DNA from 3 places in the Massilia sp. CCM 8734 genome. Region 1 is predicted to be linked to each of the others. Evidence: riboswitches for the same ligand, from Rfam matches in the RefSeq annotation. Region 1 holds a riboswitch; each other region holds the start of a gene.
The links. Region 1 has a riboswitch for cobalamin ahead of F2P46_RS00535 (TonB-dependent siderophore receptor). Riboswitches for the same ligand answer to the same signal wherever they lie in the genome.
Positions count from the first base shown of each region.

Region 2: it holds a riboswitch for cobalamin, as region 1 does, so the genes downstream of both, F2P46_RS33355 (TonB-dependent receptor) here and F2P46_RS00535 (TonB-dependent siderophore receptor) in region 1, are expected to answer to the same signal.
Region 3: it holds a riboswitch for cobalamin, as region 1 does, so the genes downstream of both, F2P46_RS10875 (CbtB domain-containing protein) here and F2P46_RS00535 (TonB-dependent siderophore receptor) in region 1, are expected to answer to the same signal.

Region 1 is NZ_WHJI01000001.1:125,185-133,017, reverse strand. Features, by position in the region: gene F2P46_RS00540 (hypothetical protein) at 1-193, opposite strand, end outside; gene F2P46_RS00535 (TonB-dependent siderophore receptor) at 691-2,790, opposite strand; gene F2P46_RS00530 (hypothetical protein) at 2,789-2,950, shown strand; cobalamin riboswitch at 2,975-3,193, opposite strand; gene F2P46_RS00525 (SGNH/GDSL hydrolase family protein) at 3,438-4,526, shown strand; gene F2P46_RS00520 (hypothetical protein) at 4,544-5,212, shown strand; gene lnt (apolipoprotein N-acyltransferase) at 5,218-7,677, shown strand; gene F2P46_RS00510 (FAD-binding oxidoreductase) at 7,736-7,833, opposite strand, start outside.
Region 2 is NZ_WHJI01000062.1:15,252-23,084, reverse strand. Features, by position in the region: gene cobT (nicotinate-nucleotide--dimethylbenzimidazole phosphoribosyltransferase) at 85-1,119, shown strand; gene F2P46_RS33365 (adenosylcobinamide-GDP ribazoletransferase) at 1,129-1,920, shown strand; gene F2P46_RS33360 (histidine phosphatase family protein) at 1,922-2,467, shown strand; cobalamin riboswitch at 2,462-2,684, shown strand; gene F2P46_RS33355 (TonB-dependent receptor) at 2,766-4,640, shown strand; gene F2P46_RS33350 (iron ABC transporter permease) at 4,669-5,694, shown strand; gene F2P46_RS33345 (ABC transporter ATP-binding protein) at 5,694-6,467, shown strand; gene cobO (cob(I)yrinic acid a,c-diamide adenosyltransferase) at 6,464-7,084, shown strand; gene F2P46_RS33335 (cobyrinate a,c-diamide synthase) at 7,084-7,833, shown strand, end outside.
Region 3 is NZ_WHJI01000009.1:119,542-127,374, forward strand. Features, by position in the region: gene F2P46_RS10865 (hypothetical protein) at 1-269, shown strand, start outside; gene F2P46_RS10870 (hypothetical protein) at 337-705, shown strand; cobalamin riboswitch at 784-1,009, shown strand; gene F2P46_RS10875 (CbtB domain-containing protein) at 1,159-1,356, shown strand; gene F2P46_RS10880 (CbtA family protein) at 1,347-2,099, shown strand; gene F2P46_RS10885 (ferredoxin) at 2,103-2,438, shown strand; gene F2P46_RS10890 (cobaltochelatase subunit CobN) at 2,428-6,513, shown strand; gene F2P46_RS10895 (magnesium chelatase subunit D family protein) at 6,524-7,833, shown strand, end outside.

The DNA of each region.
Region 1 (7,833 bases):
CCTCCTGCTTATTGGAATATACGCACAAATGCGCTACCCGGTCTGGACCGGTGATTCCACTTGCGCATGCATAATCGCCGGAACTACGGAAATGCGTCACATTCGCTGCGGACACGACGCCAGCACAGGCGATGGTCAGCAGGATTGCCGCGATCGCGTTCTTCGAGAACGCGTTGATGTTTATCGTACTCATTTTATCCACCTTTTAGGAATGGTGGCACGTAGATGCTTAAGGATAACAATGAAGCAAGGGAAACGTGTCACCCGCTTTACCGTCATCGAAACGCGGAAGTGAGCTCGATGACAGTCTTACGCCGGTATCAGCCAGCTCTCTCATTGTAGGCTGCGGCGAGGGGGAAGCTTTGATCTAACCGTGCTGGCGTGGCGGCTCAATTCCGCTGCGCGCCGGTCCGGCCGCCGGCCGGTGCGGATGCGCTTGCGCCTGGCCGCTGTGGAACCGGCTGAAGAACAACGCGCAAAGCCGAGGGGCGGCTGCGATCCGCATCCCACTGCCAAAGTCATTAATTGCATTGTGGAAAATCTTCTACGAATAGCAAGACTTCCTCATGCTCCAAGTGGTGGCAGAGCGGCGCACCATCCTTTCCCGGGAATCGCCGAAGTCCGCACGTAAGGCACAGGCTATGCCTCGGCTCCGGTCGAGTACTGCGATCAGCCGGCCCGCCGCGATCGTCAATAACGCCACTGGACCGTCAGTTCCGCATGGCGCCGCGCACCCAGCAGGTACTGGCTGCCGCCGTACGAGGTGCTGGCGTACAGCTTGTCGGCCAGGTTGCGCAGGTTCAGTTGCACCAGCACGTGGCGGCTGGCCTGCCAGCCGACGCTCGCATCGAGCACCGTGTAGGCCGGCAGAGACTGGGTGTTGGCGTTGTCGATAAAACGCGCGCCGACGTAGCGCGCGCCGCCGCCGGCGCGCCAGTCGCCGCTGCGGTAGCCGAGCCAGAGATTGGCCGAGGACGTGGGCGCGTCCGCCGGACGGTTGCCGGCGCGCGAGACGTTGCCGCTTTCGACCAGCTGGTCGAACTGGGCGTCGGTATAGACCGCGTTCGCTTCCAGGCGCCAGGCCGGCGCCAAGGCCACGCTGGCGCTCACCTCCACCCCGCGCGACGATTGCGCGCCGCCCTGGATCGACAGCGCCGGCTTGGCCGGGTCGCGCGTGATGATGTCGTCCTTGCGGATGCGGTACAACGCGGCCGTCCACTCGGCCTTGCCGCCGGCCAGCGATTGCTTGACGCCCGTTTCCAGCTGGCGCGAGCGGGTCAGCTTGTAGCGGCTGTTGGCCAGGTTCAGCGACAACAGGCTGGTCACCGGATCGCTGCCGCTGCTGACCTGGCCGTACAGCGAGGTATCCGGCGCCAGCCTCCAGGTCAGGCCCAGGCGCGCGGCGGTCGATTGCAAGGTAGCGTCGAAGCCGGCCGCCCCCTGCAGGCTGGTGCGCTCGACCTGGTAGCGGTCGTGGCGCAGGCCCGCCAGCAACAGCACAGTCTCGCTGAATCGATAAGCGTCTTCGACATACAGCGCATGCGTGACGGTATCGGTCGTGAAGTCCGGGCGCAAGGGATCGGGGCTGTCGAACACACCCGGCGCAAAACCGGTCGGCGCCACGCTCGATGCGCCGCCGTAGGGGGCGTTATTGGTGTGGGTGAAATTGATGGTGGCCGCTTCCCACCCGGCCGCCAGGCGGTTGGCGCCGGCGTCCCAGCGCGCCTCGAGCCGGTTGCCGGCCTGCTCCTGGTCGTGCGCGATGGCGATGTAGTCGCTGCGTTCGACCAGCTTCGCCTGGGCGTCGTAGAAATAGCTCTCCACATTGCGCCAGTGGCGGCGCGCCTTCATGTAAACGAGTTCGTTGCTGACGCTCAGGGCCGGCGTGACGCGCCAGGTCAGGCGGGCCAGCGCCTTGTCATCATCAAGGCCGATATCGGCGTCGCCGACGTTGTAGTTCTGCCTGCGCAGCGCGCGCGCCAGGGCGCCGTTGACCAGCGGGGTGCCGAAGTAGCGCTGCGGCTTCTGCTCCAGATGATCGAGCTGGAGCTCGAGGTCCAGCGTGGGCGCCAGCGCATACGCCAGGCTGGCCAGCACTTTGCCGTGGCGCGCATCGCCGCGTTCGATCAAGCCGTCGCTGCGGTCGGCGTAGGCGTCGATCCGGAACGCCCCGCCCTGCCCCAGCGCGCCGCTGGCGCCCACGCCGGCGCGCAGTGCACGCCCGGCCCCGATGCCGGCCATCGCCTCGAACGCGGCGGCGCGCGTGGGCGCCTTGCGCACGGCATTGATGGTGGCGCCGGTGGTGCCGCTGCCATGGATCACCGAGCCCGGGCCGCGCAGCACTTCGATGTACTCGTAGCCCCACGGATCGGCGGGATAGCTTGCCGTGCCCGAGCCGACCTGCGGGCGCTGGCCGTTTTCCAGGATGGCGATGGCGCTGTTGCCGCTAAAACCGCGCGCCGAATAGGCGATGCCGTTGCCGGGCGAGCTGATGTCGGTCAGGCCGGTGGTGCGGGTGACGGCGTCCTTGAGCTGCACGTCGCCGCGCGCTTCGATGCTGGCCGCACCGAGCGACTCTACGCTCGCCGGCAAGTCCTGCGCCGCCCGCCCGCTCCGGCTGGCGGCGCCGATCTCGCGCTTGAGGCCAAGGCCGTCGTCCGACGCCGCCTGGATGGTTACCACCGGCATCAGCGCCGGTGGCTGGGCCCGGGCGGCCGGGGCGCACAGCAGTGCGATGGCGGCGACGATGGGGCGGATGGGGGTGGAACAAGCGTGGCTGGAAAACATCATGGAAGCGCCTGACGTAGTGAATGACCGGATCGGCCGATGGTTACGTTCGCAAACGCATGCGCCGCCACCATGGCACGCGCCGCTCGCGCAGGGCGAACGGAAACACGTACAACGGCGGCGTGCGCTTGCATTGGCAAAACAGAAAAAGGACGACAAATAACAGGCAACCCCACACCCCGGGCGTTGCGCGTGCATCGTGACTGGCCGGTCTTCTGGCTCGCCGTCATCCTTCCCTGGTCTTGCCTTCCCATGCACTGCACAGTGGCGTTCGATCAAAGTCGTCAGGCTTACAGCAGCGGGGGCTGCGCCGGACTGGCGCGAGATGAAAATCTCGTGCGTCACCGGCTTCCCGTTTCACCCTCCAGCCGACAAGCGGGAGGGCACCATTCACATTGGGCGCATTTTAGTGCGCAAAATCGTTTTTGTCACATCTTTCCTGCGCCAGCCAGCGGGATGGCGTGGGGATCCACCGCCCGCTGGCCGTACTGCGCATTTACAACAAATCTACCGATTTTCAATGTTTTCTGTACAAGACGAATGGTTAATTAGCACGCTTGTGCATATTTGCAATACATTGAAATGCCCGCGTTCAGGTTGGCCGGCATGGCAGGCCTGGCGGACGGGTCCAACTAAAAAGGAGACGCTTCATGAGCATTCGCTTTCGTCGTTCTTTGCACACCTTGTTACCCTTCCTTGCACTACTCGCCCCGGCTTCCGAGGCAGCCGCCAGCACCCTGAACCAGAACGCCTCGTGGACCATCGACCGGGCCGGCACCAGCACCAAGTACCGCTCGGTGGCCTATGGCGACTCGATCTATGCCGGCTTTAACGGCTCCGTCACCAGCGCGGCCAAATACGCGGCGCCGACGGTCAACGCGGAGTATCTCTCGGGCCAGTGGGGCGCCGACGTCGAAAGCGTGCGCCGCACCAAGTCCGGCGCGGTGGCCGAGGACGTGTACAACAACAAGATCGTGGCCGAGCGCTCGTATATGCAAGCAAGTAACACGCGCGTGGTCACCTTCGAAATGTGCGGCAACGATGGCTTGCAGGCGCGTTCGGCCTTCAAGAGCCAGACTGGCACCTGCAACTACAGCGTGCTGACCGCCGCCGAAACCAGCTGCAAGAAGTATGTGACGGCCGCGATGGACTACATCAACGCCAACGCCTACGCCGGGGTCAAGCTGAAGGTCGTCTCCAACCTGCACTATCCGGGCTACGCGGTGGACAATGTGCAGAGCACCTGCAAGGATGCGGGCACCGGCGCCACCGTCAAAATGCAGGACAAGTTCCTGCCCGCGCTGGCCAGGATGAACTTCATGATGTGCGACGTGGCGCGCCAGAAGGGCTTCCAGTGCGCGGATAATTTTGCCCAGTACATGGGCGCCGACTACGACAGCAACGGTGACGGCCGCATCGACGCCGAGGGCTTGCGCTATGTGAGCGGCGAGAGCGAAACGAGCTACGTCAACCGCCTGACCACGGCACTGCGCTCGACCATCCGCGACGCCAACACGCACTTTGTGTCGGCGGGCAGCAGCTACGACTACATCCAGTCGGACGACACCCACCCGACCTACAATGGCAGCACCTTCAGTTCCGGCCTGTTCGGCAGCACCACCGGCAGCGGCGCGCCGCGTTACACGAGCTTCAGCGGCGGCAAGAATCCGATCTGGAACCAGTACGGCCATGAGCGCATGGGCTGGGCGGTGTCGACCTACAATCCGGTCACGCCGTAAGCAGCGGGCGCCGATCCGTGGACACGCCTCCGCGTTCCGGGCCGGCGCAGTCTGGCAGCGAGCAGTCCGCTGCCAGCCGCGCCTGGCGGCCCTCCCGGGGCCGCGCCGTCATCGTCATGCTGCTGGCTCTTGCCTGCGGCGCCGCGCTGTTCTTTTTATGGAAGCCGACCCGCAGCGGGGCCGGCGCCGCCGCGCCGATGGCGGCAGCGCCGCCGCAGCCGACGCATCGGCCGGCTGCGGGCGTCGCACGCGCGCCAGCGCCTGTGCCGGGGCCGGCCGCGCCGGCGCGCCCGCCCGAAGGTGACGCCGACCCCACGCGCGACCTGTCGAGCTACGTCGCGCGCGGGGAAAATCCCAGCATGGCGCAAGTCATCGAACGCCTGCACGAGCGCGGCATCCATTCCGGCCTGGGCGCCTTTTCGCCACCGGGAACGAGTCCGCCGCTGGTCGGGCTGGCGGTGCCCGAGGATTTCGTTTTGCCGAAGGGCTATGTGCGCCATCACCAGGCCACCGATGACGGCCAGCGCATCGAAGCGGTGCTGATGTTTGCACCCGATTTTCAGTTGGTCGATGCCAGCAACAAGCCCATCGAGATGCCCAAGAACCTGGTCGTCCCGCCGGAACTGGCGCCGCCCGGCTTGCCGATCCGGCGCATCGTCATTCCACCGGCACGGTCGGGGCGCTGACCACCATGGCCTTATTGAATCACGCGACAGTGCGCACTGCCGGGGGCATCCTCGCCAGCGGCGCCATGGTGGCGCTGTATGCGCGCGGCGGCGTCGCCTGGCCGCTCGGGTTCGTACTGCTGGCGCCCTGGCTGCGCATCCTGGACGCCAGCCCCACCTTGGCGGCGACCTTGCTGCGCGCCTGGCTCATGTCGCTTGCCTACACGGCGGCGGCGTTCGCCTGGTTCGGCTCCGCGCTCGGGATCTATGCGCAGGTCGGCGCGGCCACCGGCGTGGCGCTGCTGCTGCTCGCCGCCCCGCTGTTCCAGCCGCAATTCATCGTCTTCGCCCTGGTGCGCCACATCACGCTGCGCCGGCATGGCGCCGTGCTGGGCGCACTGGCCGGTGCGGCGGCCTGGGTGGCGACCCAGGCCGCCGCGCCCGGCTTGCTTGGCGACACGCTCGGCCACGGGCTGTATCCATCGCGCCTGCTGCGCCAGGGCGCCGACGTGGGCGGCACCGCCGGCCTGACCGTTCTGCTGTTGCTGGCCAACGAAGGCGTGGCGGCGGCGCTGGCGCGCCGTGCCGATGGCTGGCGCGTCGCCGCCCGCCCGCTCGCGGCCGCCGCGCTGGCGCCGCTGCTGCTGGCCGGCTACGGCCTGGTGGCGCTGTCGGCCAGCCCCGCTCCCGCCGGCAAGCCGCTGCGGGTGGGATTGATCCAGTCGAACATCGTCGCCTACGACCGCCAGCGCCAGGAAAAGGGAACCCACGCGGTGGTGCGCGAGATTCTCGATACGCATTTCGCGATGAGCTACGACGCTGTCGTGCGCCAGCGCGCCGATGCGGTGCTGTGGCCGGAAACGGCCTACCCCACCACCTTCGGCCATCCGAAGAGCGAGGCGGGGGCCGACTTCGATCGTGAGATCCTGGCCATCGTCAATGCCGCCGGCGTGCCGTTCGTGTTCGGCACCTACGATCGCGACAGCGCCGGCGAATACAACGCCGCCGCGTTCGTGCAGCCAGGCGCCGGCCTGACGGGTTTTTATCGCAAGACGCACCTGTTTCCACTGACCGAGTACGTGCCGGCCTGGCTGGACGGGCCGCGCTTGCGGCGCGCCCTGCCCTGGACCGGCGACTGGCGGCCCGGCAACGGCGCACGCGTGTTTCCATTGCGCCTGGCCGACGGCCGCGAGATTCCGGTGCTGCCCCTGATCTGCCTCGACGATGTCGATCCCGCCCTGGCCATCGACGGCGCGCGCCTGGGTGCGCAAGCCATTCTCACGATGTCGAACGACTCCTGGTTCAGCGCCAGTCCGCTGGGGGCGGAAATGCACCAGGTGGCGGCGGCGTTTCGCAGCATCGAAACGCGCCTGCCGCAGTTCCGCGCCACCACCAACGGTTACAGCGCGGCGATCGACGCGACCGGCGGTGTGCTGGCCGGCACGCGCATGGGCGAACGCATCCTGGTCATCGCCGATGTACCGGTGCGCGTCCCGCCGCGCACCTTGATGGTGATCTGGGGCGACTGGGTCGGACTGGCGGCCGGCGCCTTCCTGCTGGTACTGGCGGCATGCTCGGCGTGGCCAGCGTGGCGCCCGCGCGCCGCGCACGCGCCGGCGCCTGTGGACCTGAGCATGCCGGGGCCGGTCGATGTGGCCGTGCTGTCGCCCGCCGCACGCATGGCGGCGGGCCTGTTGCGCGTGTTCGCGCGCGGCAGCCTGCTCTGGATGTGCATGACGCTGCTGCTTGACGAGGCCTTGCGCACCAACACGCTGGCGCAAATGCGCATGTTTTCCGCGTTCTTCCTGGCGCCGGAAGCGGCCGCGTGGTGCGTGCTGTTCCTGTTTTCCGCAAAGCTGTCGCTCGCCGATGGCAGCCTGGTGCTGGCACGCGACGCGCGCCGCCTTCAGATCGCGCTGGCCGACATCGCCACGGTGCGGTGCTGGCGCCTGCCGCTGCCCTGTCCCGGGATCTCGGTGCGGCTCGCCGGCGGGCAGCGTTACGCGCTGGCGCTGACCGATCCGGGCGCGCTGGCCGCGCACCTGGCTGGCGCCGGCGGCCCGGCCATCCAGCAGCGCACGCATTCGCGCACGGTGATGCAAGCCTACGCGCAAGCGGCGCTGGCGATGCGGCGCTCGCGGCTCGATCATCCGGTCGCCAAGTTCGTGCTGCTGCCGCTGGCGCTGGCGATTCCGGCTTTCCACCTGCACCAGCAAATTTCGTACGGCGGCCCGTTCGGGGAATACTACAGTTTTGGACTGAAGGCTTACCTGACCGCCTTTGCGCTGTGGTGGGCGGCCTGGGCGATCGGCGTGGTGCTGAGCGGCGCGCTACTGCGCTCGGCAATTGAAAGCGCGACCCTGCTGGCGGCATGGCTGCGGCCCGCACGCGCGGTCGATATCCGCCAGCGGCTCGAACGCGGCGGCCACCTTGCGCTGTTTCTCGGCCTGCCGGCGTGGCTGCTGCTGACCATCTTCCGCGCTTAGGAAACCGACTTGAGAATACCGTGCGCCAGTGAGCCGCGGCCCTGGCTAGCGTCGTGGGTTAGCCGGGGGAGTCCGGCATCAGGCGGACGCCAAAATCGGCGGGCTTGAATGCGGCGGGCCAAGGCCGCTCCAGCATGAGGTCGGCAGCCAGGGAGC
Region 2 (7,833 bases), on a different contig from region 1:
TACGCTGGCCTTGCAAGAACGCGACAGCGTGGATGTGCTATCTTAACGCGGAATTTTCTTGACACTTTCTTATCTCTCCTCACGATGCGCCTCCCAGACATACTTTCCACCCACGACCCACTGCTGGCCAGCGAACTGGCCCAAGCGATCGACAACAAGACCAAGCCGCTGGGCAGTTTGGGCGCGCTCGAAACGCTGGCCCGGCAGATCGGCCTGATCCAGCAAACGACCAGGGTGGCCCTGCACAAGCCGGCCATCCTGGTGTTCGCGGCCGATCACGGCGTGGTGGCGGAAGGCGTCTCGGCCTATCCGCAAAGCGTCACCTGGCAGATGGTCGAGAACTTCCTGTCCAGGGGCGCGGCGATTAACGTCTTCGCGCGCCAGAACGGTTGCGCGCTGCAGATTATCGACGCCGGCGTGAACCACGACTTCGGCAAGCGCGCGGCGCTCATGGACTGCAAGGTCGCGCGCGGCACCGCCAACTTCGCGCAGCAACCTGCCATGAGCTGGGCCGAATGCGCCGCCGCCCTGGCGCACGGCATGCGCATCGTCGGCAACCTGGAGGGCAATGTCATCGGCTTCGGCGAAATGGGCATCGGGAACACCACCGCCGCCGCCGCGCTGATGCACAAGCTGACCGGCGTGCCGGTGGCCCACTGCGTCGGCGCCGGCACCGGTTTGTCAATCGAGGGCGTGCTGCACAAGCAAAGCGTGATCGAGGCGGCCGTCGCCCTGCATGGCGACATGAGCGAGCCGCTCGACATCCTGGCCACCTTCGGCGGCTTCGAGATCGCCATGATCGTCGGCGCCATGCTCAAGGCGGCCGAACGGCGCATGGTGCTGCTGATCGACGGCTTCATTGTCAGCAGCGCGCTGCTGGTGGCGGCGCGCCTGCAGCCGGCCATCCTCGACTACTGCGTATTCTCGCACTGCTCGGACGAAGCCGGCCACGCACGCATGCTCGAGCACTTTCACGCCAGGCCGCTCCTGAACCTCGGCCTGCGCCTGGGCGAAGGCACCGGCTGCGCACTGGCGCTGCCGCTGCTGCACGCGGCCGTCAACTTCCTCGGCGAGATGGCCACCTTCCAGTCGGCGCGCGTGGCCGGCCAGTCGGCGTAAAAACACGCCATGGCCAGCATCGTCCACCAGTGCCGGCTGTTCTTCATCGCGCTGCAATTTTTTACGCGCGTGCCGATTCCGGGCTGGGTGGGCTTCGATCCATCCTGGCTGCACCATGCGTCACGCTATTTTCCGCTGGTCGGGGTGGTGGTGGCCAGCGTGGCGGCGGCGGTGTACGCCGGCGCGGCGGCGCTTTTTCCGGCCCCCGTGGCGGTGATATTGTCGACGGCGGCGGCCATCTACCTGACCGGCGCCTTCCACGAAGACGGCCTGGCCGACATGTGCGACGGCTTCGGCGGCGGCTTGAGCACAGAGCGCGTGCTCGAGATCATGAAGGACTCGCGCATCGGCACCTATGGCGCGGTCGGCATGGGGCTTACGGTGGGCCTCAAGTGCGTGCTGCTCGCGTCCCTGCCCACACCGGCCGTCATCGTCGCGCTGTTCATCGCCCATCCTTTATCGCGCCTTGCGGCGGTGAGCCTGATCTGGGAAATGGAATACGCGCGCGCCGACGGCAAGGCCAAGCCGATGGCCCAGCATATGAGCCACCGGGAATTCGGCATCGCCTGCGCCTGCGCCGGCATGCCCGCGCTGGCCCTAGCAACGGCCGGCATGCTGCCCTGGCTTGCACTGCTCGCCAGCGTGGCCGGCGCCGCGCTGGTGGCGTGGTGGCTGGGCGCCAAGTGCCTGCGCCGCATCGGCGGTTACACCGGCGACTGCCTGGGCGCCGTGCAGCAGGTGGCCGAAGTGGTCATCTACCTGGCGCTGCTGGCGTTTTTCCATCGCGGCGCCTGGCCCTGACATGCGCCTGTATCTGGTGCGCCACCTGGCGCCGCAGGTGGCGCCAGGTGTGTGCTACGGGCGCACCGACCTGGCTGTCGATCCCGGACTGCAGGCGCTGGCCCTGCCCGCCCTGCGCCAGCGCCTGCCGGCCGGCGCACCGATGTTCTCGAGCCCCCTGCGGCGCTGCGCCGGACTGGCGCAAGCCCTGGGCGGGGCGGCGGTGCGCTACGACCCTCGCCTGGCCGAACTCGATTTCGGCGACTGGGAAATGCGCCGCTGGGACGACATCGAGCGCGCCGCCATCGACGCCTGGGTCGCCGACATGGCCGGCTACCGCCCGGGTGGGGGCGAAAGCGTGACCGACATGGCGCGGCGCGTGTCGGCGTTTTATGCCGATTGCATGCGTTCGCACACGAGCGCCGCCATCGTCATCTGCCACGCCGGCGCCATCCGCCTGCTGCTGGCCCGCGCGCGCGGACTGGCGCCCGAGGCCATGGCGCTGGAAGCGGCGCAGCGTCCCCACGCCATCGCCTACGGCGAGACCGTCACCATCGACTGTGTATAATTATCGGGTTTTGGTGCCCGCGCCCATGTCCATGAGCGCAGTTAAACTGGGAAACACGAAGCCTGCAACAGGCCAACGTGTGCTGCCCCCGCAACGGTAAGCAAATGTCGCTGACATGGCGACGAGCCGCCTCGATTGACCACTGTGCATTTGGCATGGGAAGGTGAGACGGCCGCATTTGCCAGCCCGGATACCGGCCAACACAGGTGGGAACGTGCGGCAGTTGCACGCTCCTTTTCAATCTGGCCAACGGGGACGTCGGCCGGTTGCTCGCAATCGCATTCACTGAAGACTTGTCATGACCTTTCCTGTTGTACGCCACGCGGCCCTGACGTCGCTCGCGCTAGCTTTTACCTCCCCTTGCGCCCTCGCCGACAGCCCCATCGATTCGGCAGCTACTGCCAATACTGCCGTCATCATCACCGCCGCGCGCGCGCCGCAGCCGTCGATCGATGTCCTGAGCGACCATGTCTTGATCAGCGCGACCGACATTGCGCGCTCGGGCGCGGGCAATGTCGTCGACCTGCTGCAAAAGCAGCGCGGCATCGAAATCACCCGTAACGGCGGTCCGGGCGCGGCATCGCAAGTGTTCATCCGGGGCGGCGACCCCAAGCAGACCGTGGTGCTGGTCGACGGCGTGCGCATCGGCTCGTCCACCATCGGCATCGCCAACTGGGCCACCCTGCCGCTGGCGAACATCGACCGCGTCGAAATCGTCTACGGCCCGCTGGCCACCATGTACGGCGCCGACGCCATCGGCGGCGTGGTGCAGATCTTCACCCGGCGCGGCGCCGGTCCGGCCAGCGTGACGGCGTCCGTGGAAGCGGGCAGCGACAAGGCGCGCGCCATGACGTTCGGCGTGGCTGGCGCCAGCGAAGGCGAGAACAGCATCCACTACGCTTTTGGTGCGTCCAAGGACAAGGACGAAGGCTTCTCGGCCACCAAGCCGGGCGCCTCGTCGTATAACAAGGACAACGACGGCTACGCGCGCGACAGCGCCAGCGGCCAGTTGGGCATCGTGCTGGCCAAGGGCCATGAAGCGGGGCTGCTGTACCTGCACAGCCACCTGGCGTCGCAGTACGACTCCGGCCCGAACCCGTTCGACGTGCGCAGCGTGCAAAACATGGACAACATCGCCGTCTACTCCAAACACCAGTTCACGACAAGCTGGAAAATGAGCCTGCAGGCCTCCGAGGCCGACGACAAATCGGTCAACTTCACCAGCGCCACGGCCAGCAACCGCATCGACACGCGCGCGCACGCCTACAGCATGCAGCACGACATCGCCCTTGGAAGCGACCTGCTGCAACTGGTGCTCGAACGTCGCGTGGAAAGCGTGTTCGCCGACACCACGCGCGCCTTGAACGCCAGCCGCGCCACCAATTCGGTCGCCGCCGCCTACTCGGCGAAGCGCGGCAACCACCTGGCCAGCGCCAGCGCGCGGCGCGACGACAGCACCCAGTACGGCGACAAGACCACCGGCGGCATCGGCTATGGCTACAAGCTCACGCGCGCGCTGCGCGTGAACGCCAGCGCCGGCACCAGTTTTCGCGCACCGACCTTCAATGAACTGTATTACCCGGGCTACGGGGTCGATACCAACAAGCCGGAACAGGGTAAAAACGTCGAAGGCGGCGCCTACTACAACGACGGCACGACCGAGGCCAGCGCGATCTGGTACCGCAACCGCCTGACCGACCTGCTGGTCAACACCGGCAAATGCCCGGTGCAGCTCGATTCGCACCCGAACGGTTGCGCCTACAACGTCAACCGCGCCACGCTCGAAGGCGTCAGCCTCGGCGCGCGCACCCGCCTGGGCGATGTCGACATGAGCGGCTCGCTCGACTTCCAGGACCCGCGCGACGACACCACCGGCAAAAACCTGCAACGGCGCGCCAAGCGCCACGCCAAGTTCGCCGTGGAGTACAACGCGGGCGACCTGATCGCCGGCGTCGGCGTGCAGGTATCCGGCAAGCGCTTCGACGACCTGGCCAACCGCACCACGCTGCCCGGCTACGGCGTGGTGAACCTGTTTGCCTCGTACCGATTTGCCCACGACTGGTCAGCCGTGCTACGGTTGAACAACATCGCCGACAAACAATACGAACTGGCGCGCAATTACGCCACCGCGGGCCGCCAGGTGTTTGCCGGCATCCGCTACGGCATCCGTTAAGCACCATTAAGCACCAAACAGGAGTCGCATGCATCCGTTCTTTCGCACTATGCGCCACCGGGCCAGCGTCATCATCACCACGCTGACGCTGCTGGCATTGGCAAGCCTGGTCATCGCCGGGATGGTCGGCTCGGTGCCGGTCCCGCTGGCGGAGATGCCGGGCGCGCTCATCGCCCTTGCGAAAGGCGACACCTCGACCCTGGCCGCCACCCTGCTCGACCTGCGCCTGTCGCGCGCACTGGTGGCCTTTGTCACCGGCGGCGCGCTCGCGTTGGCCGGCGTGATGATGCAAGCCTTGCTGCGCAATCCGCTGGCCGAGCCGTATGTACTCGGCATCTCGGCCGGCGCCTCGGTCGGCGCGCTGGCCGCGCTGCTGTTCATGTGGGCCATGTGGATGGTCGACCTGGCCGCCTTCGTGGGCGCGGTGGCCGTCTCGATGCTGCTGTATATGCTGGCCCGGCGCGACTTGCGCGGCAACGCGGCGGCCGAAGGCGGCTCGTCGCTGCTGCTGCTGACCGGCGCCATTCTCTCCACCTCCTGCATTGCGCTGGTCACCCTGATGCTTTCGATTGCGCCCGAAAGCCGTCTGCGCAGCATGATTTTCTGGATGATCGGCGACATCGCCGGTGCGCCTTTGCGCCCGCTGCCGTGGATTGTGCTGGCCGTGGGCCTCGTGTTTGCCCTGCGCAGCGCCCGGTCGCTGAACGTGCTGGCGTTGCACGCGGAAGCCGCCGCCACCCTGGGCATCCGCGTCAGCGCCCTGCGCAAGGGACTGTTTTTCTGCTCCGGCATGTTGACCGCCAGCGCCGTGACCAGCGCCGGCAGCATCGGCTTCGTGGGCCTGATCGTGCCGCACGCCTGCCGTTTCGCCTGCGGACCCGATCACCGTCTGCTGATCCCCGCAGCCACCCTGGCCGGCGGCGCCTTCCTGGTGCTCGCCGATACTCTGGCGCGCACCGTGCTCGCGCCGCAGCAACTGCCGGTGGGCGTGATCACGGCGCTGATCGGCGCACCTGTCTTTTTGTACCAACTCCACCGGTTGAACCGCTCATGATGATCGAAGCGCGCCGATTACTACTCACCGCCGGCAGCCGCACCTTGGTGAAAAACCTCGACTGGCAGGTACAAAACGGGCAGTCGTGGTGCGTCATCGGTCGCAACGGCGCCGGCAAAAGCACGCTGATGCGCACCCTGGCCGGCTTGCGCGAGCCCGATGGCGGCAGCATCGCCATCGGCGCTCGCGCGCTCAAGGACTGGCCGCTCGAAGAACTGGCGCGCCAGCGCGCCTTTTTGCCGCAATCGCGCAGCGACGCCTTTGCCTACCGCGCCATCGAAACCGTGCTGGCGGCACGCCACCCGTACCATGCCAACCGCTACTGGGAAGGCAGCGACGACTACACCATCGCCCGTGCCGCCCTGGCGTCGATGGAAGTGGCCGACCTGGCCGAGCGCGACGTACGCACCCTGTCCGGCGGCGAGCGCCAGCGCGTGGCAATCGCCGCCATGCTGGCGCAGGACACGCCATTGCTGCTGCTGGACGAGCCGGCCAACGCGCTCGACCTGGCGCACCAGCACAGCGTGATGCGCCTGCTGGCAAAGCTGTGCCGCGAGCAGGGCAAGACGGTCGTCATGATCGGCCACGACCTGAACCTGGCGCACCAGGCGTCCAGCCATGCATTGCTGATGATGGGCGACGGCGAATGGCTGGCCGGCCCGGTCGACGAAGTGATGCAAGCGCCGGTCCTGAGCCGCTACCTGGGCCACCCGATTGAAGTCCTTCCCCACGGCAGCCGCCGTATTTTCATCCCAACCGAGGAATCCGCATGATTGACGACACCGCACACAGCGAACTGAATGAACGCCACCGCGTCCGCATGGAACGCAAGAAGGCCATCATCGACCAGAAGATCGCCGAGGCGCAGAAGGAAATCGGCATCATCATCGTCAACACCGGCAACGGCAAGGGCAAAAGTTCGAGCGGTTTCGGCATGGTGGTGCGCGCCATGGGGCACGGTATGAAGGTGGCCGTGGTCCAGTTCATCAAAGGCGCCATGTCGACCGGCGAAGAAAAATTCCTGCGCCGTTTTCCCGACGAAGTGAGTTTTCACGCGATGGGCGAAGGCTATACCTGGGACACCCAGAACCGCGAACGCGACATCGAAAAAGCCGAGCAAGCGTGGACGCTGGCCAAGGGCTTCCTGTCAGACCCGGCGATTGGGCTGGTGCTGTTCGACGAACTCAATATCGCGCTCAAGTATAAATACCTGGACGTCCACGCCGTCATCGCCGACCTGCTCGACCGGCCCGAGATGCAGCATGTGGTCATCACCGGGCGCGGCGCACCGGACGAACTGATTGCGATTGCCGACACCGTGACCGACATGACGGTCGTCAAGCACGCCTTCAAGGCCGGCATTGCAGCGCAGGCCGGGACGGAATTCTGATGAGCGATCACGCGGATGTGCGCGTACTGCTGGTGGCCGCCGTCTCGTCCGGCCAGGGCAAGACCACGGTGACGGCAGCCTTGGCGCGCGCGCTGGTGCGGCGCGGCCAGCGTGTACGCGTGTTCAAGTGCGGCCCCGACTTCATCGACCCGATGCTGCTCGAACGCGCCAGCGGTGCGCCGGTCGGTTCGCTCGACTTGTGGATGGTGGGCCGCGAACAGTGCCGCAGCCAGCTGGCCGCCGCCGCCCTTGACGCCGACGTGATCCTGATCGAAGGCGTCATGGGCCTGTACGACGGCACGCCCTCGTCGGCCGACCTGGCGCGCGAATTCGGCCTGCCGGTGCTGGCCGTGATCGACGCCTCGGCGATGGCGCAAACCGCCGGCGCGCTGGTGCTCGGCCTGCGCGACTACGGCCCTGTGGAGATGGCGGGCGTGATCGCCAACCGTGTCGCCAGCAAGGGGCACGCCGCCATGGTGGCCGCTTCGATGCGCGATATTCCACTGATCGCGGTGCTGCCGCGCCAGTCCAAGACCCTGCCCGAGCGCCATCTGGGCCTGGTGCTGCCGGGCGAAGTGCAGGATGTGGACGGCCTGCTCGACCAGCTGGCCGACCAGTTGGAGTTCGACGACGCCGCGTGGGCACGGTTGCGCAGCACCCGCATCGACCTCGGCGCGCGCATGGAAGCGCCAGCGCCGCTGCTGGCGGGGCGGACGATTGCCATTGCGCGCGACGCCACCTTTGCCTTT
Region 3 (7,833 bases), on a different contig from region 1:
GCGACTCCTTTTTCGCCGAACGCGCACGCGCCGAACGGGACTTCCCGGCTTTCCTTGAATCGATCGGCTTCACCAGCCAGCGCCAGGAAGGCGCGCTGCTGATCGACGGCGGCGATATCGAGATCATCACCAACTGGCTGATTCGCCTGTTCGACACGCTCGGACCCTTCGTCGAAGCCGGCGGTGTGCTGGAGATCCGCGACGAAGAAGGCGAGCAGATGACATTCTGCTACGACGGCAAGCAGATGGACATCGAATTCAGCGAGTAATGCAAGGCGCCGGCGCGCCGCTTCATGCTACATTGGCACCCCATCAATTTTGAAGGAGTGCTGCGTCATGCCACCGAATCCCGACATCGCCTCAATCCGCGCCGACCTGCTCGACGAGATGGCTGCCTACATGGAGCGCTGCGCCGAAGACCCGGACAACGAGCCCCCGTACGGCAAGGCCGAAATCGACGAGTGCGCGAATATCCTCGACGCATACGCCGCCGCCATCGACAAGCTCTCCAAGCCTGCCGATCATGCAGCGATCATGAAAGAAGTTGAACGCGTCGTCGTGGCCCTCAACGAGTTCGATGAACGCGCCGGCGGCGTGATCGAGACCGAAGAGCGCGAAAAACTGTGTGACATCATCTACCTGGTTGCCAAGGATGCCGGCCTGCAAGCCGACGAAGACATCACCGAACAATGGCGCGACTGGTAAATACACGCACCGCGACGCGCACTGCGACGCCCACCTCGCGCGCAACCTTGCAATTTATATAGTCCAGACCTATACTTCGCCGGTAGTCAAGCTTCTGGTTCTGGCAAACGATCGTTTGCCGGATTAAATGGGAAGCCGGTGCGCTCCTCCACGGAGCAAAGCCGGCGCTGCCCCCGCAACGGTAAGCGAGTCAAGGATGTGTATCACGCCACTGTGCAAAGCATGGGAAGGCGCATATCCCGGAAGTGGGCTTTGGCCCCGCCACTCGCCAGCCCGGAAACCAGCCGAAGCGGTAAGTCGTTTGTATCGCGGAGGGCGATCCAGGTGGATCGCTGCGTACCGCACCCATCTCATGTTCCTTCTCTTCGTACAAGCCCCCGGTTGCCGGCCATGGCAAGACGCGCGCGTCTGCATTGGACTGGCTCTATGCGCAGTGCTTTTGGAAGGAATGCCATGTCGTCGATCCGCAGCGTCACCCCCACCTTTGACGAACAAGTCCCGTTTACCGCCATCAAGGAGCGCATCGTGCAAGCCATGTGCGCCGCCAGCCTTGGCGCCGTGCTGCTGTTCGGCGCCGGCTTCGCCTCGATGGAAACGCTGCACAACGCGGCGCACGACAGCCGTCACTCGGCCGGCTTTCCATGTCACTGATTCGCACCGCGCCCTCAACGGGCCTGGGCACCTTTAACCGCATTCTCGCCAGCGCGGCGGCGGCCGGCATCCTGGCCGGCCTGCTTCTGACCGGCGTGCAGCAGGTGCAAGTGGCGCCCATCATCCTGCAGGCCGAGGTGTTCGAAAGCGCCGCGCCCAAAGCGCTGGAAGTGGCCGCGCCGCACAGCCACGCCGACGCCACGCCGCACGAGCATGCGGAAGGCGGCGCGCATGAACACGGCGGCTGGCAGCCGGACGACGGTCTTGAACGCACCTTCTACACGGCGGTGGCCAATATCAGCGCCGGCGTCGGTTTTGCGCTGCTGCTGGCGGCGGCCATCAGCCTGCACGGCCGTGCAAGCGGCTGGCGCGCGGGCCTGTTGTGGGGTGCGGCCGGCTACACGGCGTTCTTTGTTGCGCCCTCGATCGGCTTGCCGCCCGAGCTGCCGGGCACCGTCGCCGCGCCGCTGCTGGCGCGCCAGCTCTGGTGGACCGCCACCGTCGCGGCCAGTGTCGGCGGCCTGGCGCTGCTGGTCTTCGCCAAAAACTGGCCGCTCAAGATCGCAGGCGCCTTGCTGCTGTTCGTGCCGCACCTGATCGGATCGCCGCAGCCGGCGCTGCATTCGAGCAGTGCGCCGCCCGAGCTGGCACGCAGCTTCCTGTACGCGACCTTGCTGGCGAATGCCGCCTTCTGGCTGGCCATGGGCGCGCTGTCGGGCTACTTCTACAAGAAGTTCGGCTGACCGATGCGCACCCACGACCGGCACGTGTTCATGTGCGTCGGCCCGCGCTGCACCGAAAACGGCGTGCAGGCGCAGGCCGTGTTCGAGCATATGGGGCGCGAGATTGACGCGCATCCGGACTTGTGCGTCAAGCGCACCCGCACCCACTGCATGGTCGCTTGCCGCAATGAAGGGCCGATCGTGGTGGTGTATCCCGAAGGCGTGTGGTACCGGCGCGTCGACGAAGCGGCGGCCGCGCGCATCGTCAGCGAACACCTGATTGGCGGCGCGGAAGTGACCGACCTGATTTTCCATCGCATCGGCGAAGGCGACACACTCGTGGCGGACAATGACACCTGATTTTCCTCAAGGCCCGACGCCCATCGCGCTGCTTACCCACGCATCGAACGACCTGACGGTCCTGCACCACGCCGTAAGCCAGTTGCCGCCCGAGTTCGGCGCGGTGGCGGGCGTGAACCTGCAAGGGCTCGACGCTGATGGCGGCGCCACGGCGCTGCTCGCGCGCGAGGTGCAGGGCGCGCGCATCATCATCTTGCGAGTACTCGGGCGACTCGGCAGCGTCCCCGGTTTTGCCGACCTGGTAAGCCACGCGCGCCGCACCGGCCAGCACCTGATCGCCATCAGCGGCACCGGCGAGCCCGATCCGGAGCTGGCCGCGGTGTCGACCGTCGCACCGGACGTGCTGCAACAAACACTGAACTACTTCCATTGCGGCGGCAGCGGCAACCTGGCGCAGTTGCTGCGCTATTTGTCAGATCATCTGCTGCTGACCGGATTCGGGTACGAAAGCGCGCTGGCGCTGCCGGAACACGGCATTTATCATCCCGACCTGGCGCAGGGCGCCGGCATCGACGACTGGCTGGCGCTGCGCAAAGCCGGCGCGCCGAGTGCCGGCATTGTGTTCTACCGCGCGCATTGGATGAGCGGGAACACGCGCTTCATCGACGCGCTGCTCGACGCGCTGGAAAAGCGCGGCATGAACGTGCTGCCGGTGTTTACGTCGTCCTTGCGCAGCGGCGCCGGCGGCGGCGGCGAGCTCCCGGACGCGCTGCGCTACTTCAGCGATGCGCGCGGGGTGCATATCGACGTATTGATCAACACGACATCGTTCGCGATGGGCGAGATTACGCCTGGCGGCCCCACGCCGGCCGGCTGGTCGGTAGGTGTGCTGGAAACGCTGAACGTGCCGGTGCTGCAAGCGATCACCAGCGGCATGACCCTGCCGCAGTGGGAGCAGTCCGCGCGCGGACTCAATCCGCTCGATACCGCGATGAACGTGGTGCTGCCCGAATTCGACGGGCGCATCATCACCGCGCCGGTGTCGTTCAAGTCGCGCGCCGCCGGCCTGCAGGGCGACGCGGTCGAATACGAGCCGGTGCCGGACCGGGTGGCGCGCGTGGCCGGCATCGCCGCGCGCTTTGCACGCCTCAAGCACGTGCCCAACGTCGAGAAGCGCGTCGCCTTCATGTTCACCAATTCGAGCAGCAAGGCGTCCCAGATCGGCAATGCGGTCGGGCTGGACGCCCCGGCTTCGCTGATGCGCATCCTGGACGCCATGCGCGATGCCGGCTACGACGTCGGCCAGCCGCCCGCCGACGGCACGACGCTGATCCACGACCTGGTTGCGCGCTGTTCGTACGACCAGATTTACGTGACCACCGAGCAGTTGCGCAACGCCGCCGGCCGCGTGCCCGCCGCGCTGTACGCGCAATGGTTTGCCGAGCTCACGCCCGACATGCAGGAGAAAATGAGCGGCCAGTGGGGCGCGGCGCCGGGCGAAGCGTATGTGTGCGACGGCCACCTGGCGCTGGCCGGTATCGAATTGGGCAATACCTTCGTCGCGTTGCAACCGCCGCGCGGCTACGGCATGGATCCGGACGCGATCTATCACCAGAGCGACCTGCCGCCGACCCACCATTATTACGCCCTGTACCGCTGGCTGCGCGATGTCTGGCGCGCCGACGCCATCGTCCACGTCGGCAAGCACGGCACGATGGAATGGCTGCCCGGTAAAGGGGTGGGCCTGTCGCAGAACTGCTTCCCGGACGCCTTGCTGGGCGACTTGCCGCTGTTTTACCCGTTCATCATCAACGATCCGGGCGAAGGTTCGCAGGCGAAGCGGCGCGCGCACGCGGTCGTGGTCGACCACCTGACGCCGCCGATGACCACCGCCGATACCTACGGTGCGCTGGCGCAGCTCACGCAACTGGTCGACGAGTATTATCAGGTCGAAGTGCTGGACCCGGCCAAGCTGCCGCTGTTGCAGCAGCAGATCTGGGAACTGGTCAAGCAGACCAACCTGAATGCCGACCTGCAGGCGCGCCTGCTGCACCATGATCATGATCATGACCATGATCACGATCATGGACACGGCCATCACCATCATCACGACCATGATCACGATCACGATCATCACCACGAAGAAGACGGCGAGCTGCCGGCCGCGCTGGCGTCGATGGGTGGCTCCGACGTGGCCCACCTGATCGAGGATCTTGACGGTTATCTGTGCGAGCTCGGTTCTGCCCAGATCCGTGACGGCCTGCACATTCTCGGCGGCGGTCCGGACGCGGAACAGATGCCGGCCATGCTGGTATCGCTCACGCGCCTGCCCAACCTGGATATTCCGGGCCTGCAGGCCGAAGTGTCGAAACTGTTCGGCCTGACGATGGACCTGCTGCTCGATCAAAAGGGGCGCCGCATCAACGTGGCGCCGGCACTGGCGCGGCTGGCGCAGTGCGCCGTGGTCACGCGCTCGGATGCGCTCGACGCCATCGACGCCTTGTGCCTGCGCTTGTTTACCGAACTGGCGGCGCGCGAATACCGCCCGGCCGCCATCGATGAAGTGCTCAACCTCGTCTTTGCCGACATCGACGGCGACCAGGTGGCCGCGCCGCTGCTGCAACCGGCCATGCGGGTCAAATCGAGCATGCTCTCGCAAATGGGCAAGGCACGTCCCGCGCCCGCTGCCGTGCGCGCTGCTGTTTCCCCCATCGCGCCGGCCGCGCCGGCAGTCGATCGTTTCGACGCGCTGCGCAAGGTGCTCGGTTTCGCGTGCAGCCAGCTGGTGCCGAACCTGGCGCGCGCCACCGACGAAATCGACAACCTGATCAATGGCCTGTCCGGCGAATACATACCGGCCGGCCCAAGTGGTTCGCCCACGCGCGGCATGGCGCACATCCTGCCGACGGGGCGCAACTTCTACTCGGTCGACCCGCGCAGCGTGCCGTCGCAATCGGCCTGGCGCGTCGGCCTGCAACTGGCGCACGAGGTACTGACGCGGCACGAGCGCGAAACCGGCGAGTATCCCGAGAGCGTCGCCATCAGCATCTGGGGCACCAGCGCAATGCGCACCCACGGCGACGACGTGGCCCAGATCCTGGCGCTGCTCGGCGTACGCCCGGTATGGCGCGCCGAAAGCCGCCAGGTGAGCGGCGTGGAAGTGATCCCGCTCGACGAACTGAAACGCCCGCGCATTGACGTTACGACCCGCATCAGCGGCTTTTTCCGCGACGCGTTCCCGCAACTGATCGACCTGATCGACGATGCCGTGAACACCGTCATCGCGCTCGACGAACCGCTCACGCACAACTTCGTGCGCAAGCACTACCTGGCCGAACTCGGAGGCTGGATAGAGCAGGGACTGAGCCCGGAAGAGGGCGCGCGGCGCGCGTCGTACCGCGTGTTCGGCGCCAAGCCGGGCAGCTACGGCGCCGGCATCCTGCCCTTGATCCAGCACAAGAACTGGGAAGCCGACGCCGATTTCGCCGAAGCCTACGTCAACTGGGGCGGCTACGCCTACGCGCGCGGTGAACAGGGCGCCGACCAGCGCGACGCCTTCAAGGTGCGCCTGTCCGGCGTGCAGGTTGCCCTGCACAACCAGGACAACCGTGAACACGACATTTTCGACAGCGACGACTACCTGCAATTCCACGGCGGGATGATCGCCACCATCCGCGCGCTGACCGGCCAGCAGCCGCGCCACTACTTCGGCGACAGCGCCGATCCGGCGCGCGCGCAGGTGCGCGACCTGAAGGAAGAAACCCTGCGCGTGTTCCGCTCGCGCGTGGTCAATCCCAAATGGCTGGCCAGCATCCAGCGCCACGGTTACAAGGGCGGGCTGGAACTGACGGCCACCGTCGACTACCTGTTCGGCTACGACGCCACGGCGCAGGTCATGGACGACTGGATGTACGAAGACGTCGCCCAGGCCTACGGCTTCGACGACACCATGCAGCGCTTCCTGGAAGAAGCCAATCCGTGGGCGCAGAACGCGATTGCCGAACGCCTGCTGGAAGCGGCCAGCCGTGGCATGTGGGCCGAGCCGCGTCCGGAAACACTGGCCAAGCTGCGCGAACTGTATCTCGATAGCGAAACCCTGCTCGAAGCGCGCGGCGAAACGGCGCGCAATGGATAAGATGAAGATCATGAACTTTCCGTTTTCGGCCATCGTCGGCCAGCCGCAGTTGCAGCGCGCGCTGATGCTGTGCGCGGTCGATCCCGGCATGGGCGGTGTGCTCATTCGCGGCGACAAGGGCACTGCCAAGAGCACGGCGGCGCGCGCGCTGGCCGACGTGCTGCCGCATATCGACACGGTCGCCGGCTGCGCCTACAACTGCGGCGCCGGTTCGGTGTCCGAGCACTGCGACGCCTGCGCCAGCGGCGCGCCGCGCCTGGCCCCGGTGCCATTCGTGACCCTGCCGCTGGGCGCGACCGAAGACCGCGTGATCGGCAGCGTTGATCTTGCGCGCGCCCTGCAAGGTGGCCAGCGCGTGTTCCAGCCTGGCTTGCTGGCGGCGGCGCACCGGGGCGTACTATATATAGATGAAGTCAACCTGCTGGCCGACCATCTGGTCGACGTTCTGCTCGACGTGGCGGCGATGGGCGTCAATTCGGTGCAGCGCGAAGGGCTGTCGATCCGCCACCCGGCGCGTTTTACGCTGGTCGGCACCATGAACCTGGAAGAAGGCGACCTGCGCCCGCAGCTGCTGGACCGCTTTGCCCTGATGGTCGAAGTGGCGGCCCCGCGCGACAAGAAAGTGCGCTCGGAAGTGGTGCGCCGCCGGATCGCCTTCGAAGCCGATCCCGCGGCATTTTGCGCGGCGTGGGAAGAGCAGCAGCAGGCCTTGCACCGCCAACTGGCCGAAGCCCAGCGCCTGCTGCCGCAGGTAGCGCTGGACGACGCCATGCTGGACCTGATCAGCCACTTGTGTTGCGAATTCGAGGTAGCGAGCCTGCGTGCGGACATCGTCATGCATAAAGCGTCGCGCGCCCTGGCCGCGCTGGACGGACGGCTGCAAGTCACGCCGGCCGATCTGCGCAGCGCGGCCGAACTGGTGCTGCCGCACCGGCGCCGCCGCAAACCCTTCGAACAACCGGGCCTCGATCATGACCGCCTGGACGAATTGATGCGCGACGCATCGCCGCCGCCGCCCGCGCAGGACGACGCCAGCGAATCCGACGACGGCGAACAGACGCCATCCGATGAACAAGGCGAAGAGCAGGTGTTCGCAGCCGCGCCCAGCGCCGCCGCGCCGCGCATCGTGGTCGAATCGACCTCGGGCCACAGCAGCGCGGGCCGCCGCAGCGAAGCGATGGGCGCCGCGCGCGGAAGAGTGGTGCGGGCCGTGCCCGACGAGCAGCCGACCAGCATCGCCATCGGCGCGACTTTACTCAGCGCCGCCATGCGCGAGCCGGGCCACGTGCAGGTCACGCGGGCCGACCTGCACCAGCAGAT